DNA from 2 places in the Rhodococcus sp. NPDC055024 genome. Region 2 is predicted to be linked to the other one. Evidence: riboswitches for the same ligand, from Rfam matches in the RefSeq annotation. Region 2 holds a riboswitch; the other holds the start of a gene.
What was found. A riboswitch is a leader RNA that binds a small molecule or an ion and turns the genes downstream of it on or off. The one in region 2 is predicted to bind S-adenosylmethionine.
Positions count from the first base shown of each region.

Region 1 (2,385 bases), on a different contig from region 2:
GATCTAGAACGGTGTCGACGAGCTCTTGCCGGTTGATCGCCGGAATGATGGCCTGGCGCACAGCCTGATCAGCGAGAACTCCACGACTGACGTTGGGCTGGAAGAAGAAGCTCACGCCGGGGTTGGGGCGGGTGAGGATGCGTCCACCGGCGCCCTCGATCTGCGGCGCGTCCTGCGGGAGCGCGTCGCTGACAGCATCGAGCTGGCCGGAAGCCACGCTGCCCGCGCGCACACCGGATTCGGGGACCACGGTGAAGTCGACGCCGTCGAGGTAGGCCTCGCCCTGGTGTGCGACCGCGTCCGACGCCCAGTTGTATCCCGCACGCTTGGCGATCTTGACGCTCTTGTCCTGCTGCCAGTCGGTGTAGACGAACGGGCCGGAGGCGATCACCGCTGCACCGGGGCAGCGCTGCTCGGAGGCCAGGGCGGTGGTGGATTCGGCGAGGATTCCGAGCTGCGGCGTCGAAGTTGCCTGCAGGAACTGAACATTGGGTCCGGAGAAATTGATCTTCGCCGTGTGTGCGTCAACGACGTCGGTGCCCGTGTACGAGGACAGGTAGCTCTTCGCCAACGATGCGTTCGGTCCGAGGTTCTTGACCGAGTCGAAGGTCTTCTTCACCGAATCCGCCGTTACCGGTGTTCCGTCACTGAAAGTGGCATCGTCGCGAAGGACAAACGTGAAGCTCGCGGCGTCCGGGCTGATCTCCCAACTCTTGGCGAGCCACGGGGTGATCTCTCCGGTGTCGGGATTTTGATCGGTCAGCGAATCCACCACGGTACGAGTGACATACACGGTCTGGTTGCTGCCGGCCTGGGCCGGATCGGCGCACGTCGGCGCCTGTGAGAGGCCGTAACGAAGGGTTCCGCCGGACTGCGCGGGACCCGCGTCGGCACCGCTGCCGCTTCCGTCGCTGCTGCAGCCGGCGAGGACGGTCCCGAGAACCGAGACAGCACCGATACCGGCAATGACGGTCGCGCGTTTGCGGGCACCGAATGAGGGCGAAGACACCAAGAACTCCTAAAGAGGCATGCCGAAGAGCGCACCCGTCGCCGTGGAGCAAGAAGCTCCAAGAAGGCGATCGAGCGCGAATCACTTGTGCAGAGAAGAGAAAACAGACTTGTCGACGACTCGCCTGAGTGTGAATGACTGACCGAGGTCAGTTGGTACAGAAAGATCCCGCGGTGCGGCACAGGTCTACGTGACGACGCGACCAGGCGGTATCGAAGCCGCCTTCGACTGCCTTCATTTCGTGTTCCTCCATCGGTCCTGGCGGTAGCACCCGCACCCGATCACTCGGGGGGTTGCTGCGACTTCAATGAGCCAGGTCTCTCGGTCGCTCTGGATGGTCGTTCGCAAGTGTACGAGGTTAAACCCGGGTGTTGTCAACCCGGTCGGTAGGAATTGCTGCTCGGGTCACATTTTCGAGCACCCGAAGTTGTTTCTCGAACGGGTGGACGCCCACTTCTTCGGGCGAGAGTGAAGCGTCGTAGAGCGGTGTGTATCCACTGGACAGGTACAGCGCGACAGCCTCCGGTTGCCGAGGGCCCGTCGTCAGGAACACCCTGTGGTATCCGCGAAGCTCGATCTCTCGTTCCAACTCGCGAACGACGACCTTGCCGAGACCACGCTTCCGATAGTCGACCGATGTCCAGATTCTCTTCAATTCGGCAGTGGTGGAATCAAATTGGCGAAATGCACCACCGCCAATAGGCACATCCTCGTGGGTGAGCACCAGGAGCGCCCCCTGCGGGTACGCAAATTCTTCTGCCGGGTACGTGGTGAGATCCGCGAGCATCGCTTCGCGAGTTCCGCCGTATCGCGAGCTGTATTCGAGCGCCAACTCCGCGATCAGTGGAGCCGCCAAGGGATCGTCCTGCGATACCGAGTAGACCTCTACCGCGCCGATGCCCTCGACCTGCCGGGTCCCGAGCTCCAGTGCCACAACACTTTCCTCCATGAATCTGGTCAACGCTCCCCCAGCCGAAAAACTTCCGGAGCGAGCGCGGTTCCCTCGACGAGGTTCGATACAAGGTCACCCAGGGCCGGACCGAATTTGAATCCATGACCCGAGAATCCCGCCGCGACCGTGACGGCGCCGACTCGGTCGATGACGAAGTTACTGTCCGGCGTGCTCGTGTACAGGCACGTGATCGACTCGACGTGGGTGGAATCAACGCCGGGCAACCACGACTCGGCGTACTCGACCAATCGTTGCTCTCCGTCGACATCAGGGGTGTAGTCGCGGGTCTGTGGAGTCACGACCGGCCCGGTCGCGTGTTCGCCGATCTTGATGCCGTCCTCGGAACCGAGTCCGTAGATCCCCGCGGTCTCCAACTGCGCACCCGTGTGGTGAACGAAACTCGGCCACTCGACTCCCGGGTCCA
Region 1 covers NZ_JBSGVT010000004.1:43,285-45,669, reverse strand. Annotated here, with positions in the region: gene ACWF6P_RS10965 (ABC transporter substrate-binding protein) at 1-1,009, opposite strand, end outside; gene ACWF6P_RS10960 (putative leader peptide) at 1,158-1,247, opposite strand; SAM riboswitch class I at 1,256-1,350, opposite strand; gene ACWF6P_RS10955 (GNAT family N-acetyltransferase) at 1,368-1,958, opposite strand; gene ACWF6P_RS10950 (FAD-dependent oxidoreductase) at 1,967-2,385, opposite strand, start outside.
Region 1: another riboswitch for S-adenosylmethionine. It lies ahead of ACWF6P_RS10960 (putative leader peptide); the one in region 2 lies ahead of ACWF6P_RS19280 (aminotransferase class V-fold PLP-dependent enzyme).

Region 2 (2,385 bases):
CGCTGACCGGTGCTGACCTGTTGTCGGACGACGATCGAGCGGCCGCAGGTACGTTGTCGGGCCGCGGGGCGCCCACCACTGTCGAATTGGACTCCGGCGGGGTTCTGATCGCGTGCCCGGTGATGTCCGGCGCAGCCCGAGAGCCCTGGCTGGCGGTGCTGCTCCCGGTGCGTCAGAGCGTCGAAGAGGCTTCTCTCTCAGTCGTTCTCGATGTGGCCTCGTTGGCTGTCGGTCACCGGCTGGCCGTTGCGCGCATGGTCGACGAGCGTGAAGCGCGTCGGCGTAGCGCGTTGCTGGGTGAACTCGTCGACACGTCCGCAGACGCCACACCCGGACTGCTCAGGCGCGCACTCGACGCCGGTTGGGCGCTGGACGGCTGGCACATCGGCATCAAAGTCCTGGCCATCGGCGAGGTCGACCTGGTGGCCAGGCGCACTGAGGTTGCAGACGCCCTCGCAGCGGAGGGAATCGACGCCAACGTTGTGGAACAGGCTGACGGCTGGGCAGCGTGGACGACTCTGCCGGGTGAGCCGCGACCGGAGGCGATCACCAGGATCGCCGAACGTATTCGCGCAGCTCAAGCGCGGTTGGAGCCCACAATGGAGACGTGGGTGGGAGTGGGACGCGCGCACGATGGCCCTGCCGGTATCGGAGCGTCTCTGTCGGAGGCGGGGGATGCCGCTCGTCTCGCCGGTTCCCGGTCGCACACCGGCCGGTTCCTGCACGTGGACCGCCTCGGGCTGGCGCAGTTGCTGCTGGCGTGGACGCGAACCGACACGTTTCAGCCCGCCGCCGCGGCACTGCTCGCGCCGCTACGAGATTCGAGTGGAGAGTTGCTCGAGACTCTCTCGACGTACCTCGACGAAGAATCGTCTCTGGCTCACACCGCAACTCGAATGGGCTTGCACCGCAACACCGTATCGAGTCGGATCGATCGAATTCAGCGCCTTCTCTCGGTGGATCTGGCCGATCCGGAAACCAGGCTTGCACTCCACCTCGCCTGCCGGACGATTACGCCGTGACGACGGGCTTCGCAGCTTCGTCTTGACAAGCACGGGACGTTCCTGCCATCCTCGTTGCCAGGTCACGAGTACCAGTGTTCAGCCCCGGCTTGCTGGTCGGCAACCCTCCTCCGCGGTGGGGTGCTCCGGGTGACGACCCGGCTGCGTTCGAAAACGAATGCGGCAAGCGCGGACTCTTCCGGGGCCATCTCCCGACGAACGAGTCCTTGAACGTGAGGATTGTCTTCGATGACTGCTGTATTGAGTGCCGACACCTGCTGCACCGCTCCGATCGCCAAGGTTTCGGGTGCTGACCTGCAGGTTCCGCTGGTTCAGGGCGGCGAATGCTCCTACGCCAACTTCGACTACGCCGCGAGTGCGCCGGCATTGGCCCAGGTCACCGACCGTATCGCCGAGTTGTTGCCCACGTACGCCAGCGTCCACCGCGGTGCCGGCTACGCCTCCCGGATCTCCACCCTCACCTACGAGAACGCTCGTGAATCCGTTGCTCGTTTCGTGAACTGTGCCGACGATCAGGTCGTCGTCTTCACCCGAAACACCACTGATTCGCTGAACCTGCTGGCTCAGTGCGTCCCCGGCAGCACCGTTGTCCTCGACGTCGAGCATCACGCAAACCTGTTGCCGTGGAACGACGCTCGTATCGTCACCGCCGCAGACACCATCGAAGAGACCATCGAGCGCCTGATCGGTGAACTGTGCACCAAGCCTGCCGCACTGCTCGCAATCACCGGCGCCTCCAACGTGACCGGCGAGATCCTGCCGATTGCACGCTTGGCTGACATCGCTCACCGTTGCGGCGCACGTATCCTCGTCGACGCTGCTCAGCTGGCTCCCCACCGCCGCATCGACCTGCAGGAATGCGGCGTCGACTACGTGGCGTTCTCGGGCCACAAGCTGTACGCACCCTTCGGCGCCGGCGTTCTGGTCGGACGCCGTGACTGGCTCGACGAGGCTCAGCCGTACCTCGCCGGCGGCGGCGCCGTCCGTGAGGTGACCATCGAGTCCACCGAATGGGCTTGTGCGCCCGCACGCCACGAGGCAGGTTCGCCCAACGTTCTCGGCGCCGCAGCTATCGCGACCGCCTGCGAAACCCTGCAAGCCCTGGACTTCGACGTCATCGCCGAACATGAGAAGGCACTCACCGCCCAGCTCACCGACGGCTTGTCCGCCATCGAGGGAGTCTCGCTGGTACGACTGTGGAACGACGCACCCGACGCCGTCGGAATCGTGACTTTCACCGTCGACGGATTCGAAGCGGGCGAGATCGCCGCATTCCTGTCTGCCGAACACGGCATCGGAGTTCGCGACGGACGCTTTTGCGCACACCCGGTGCTCGCACGCCTCGGCCTCTCCGGCGGCGCGG
Region 2 covers NZ_JBSGVT010000009.1:26,978-29,362, forward strand. Annotated here, with positions in the region: gene ACWF6P_RS19275 (PucR family transcriptional regulator) at 1-1,022, shown strand, start outside; SAM riboswitch class IV at 1,083-1,197, shown strand; gene ACWF6P_RS19280 (aminotransferase class V-fold PLP-dependent enzyme) at 1,251-2,385, shown strand, end outside.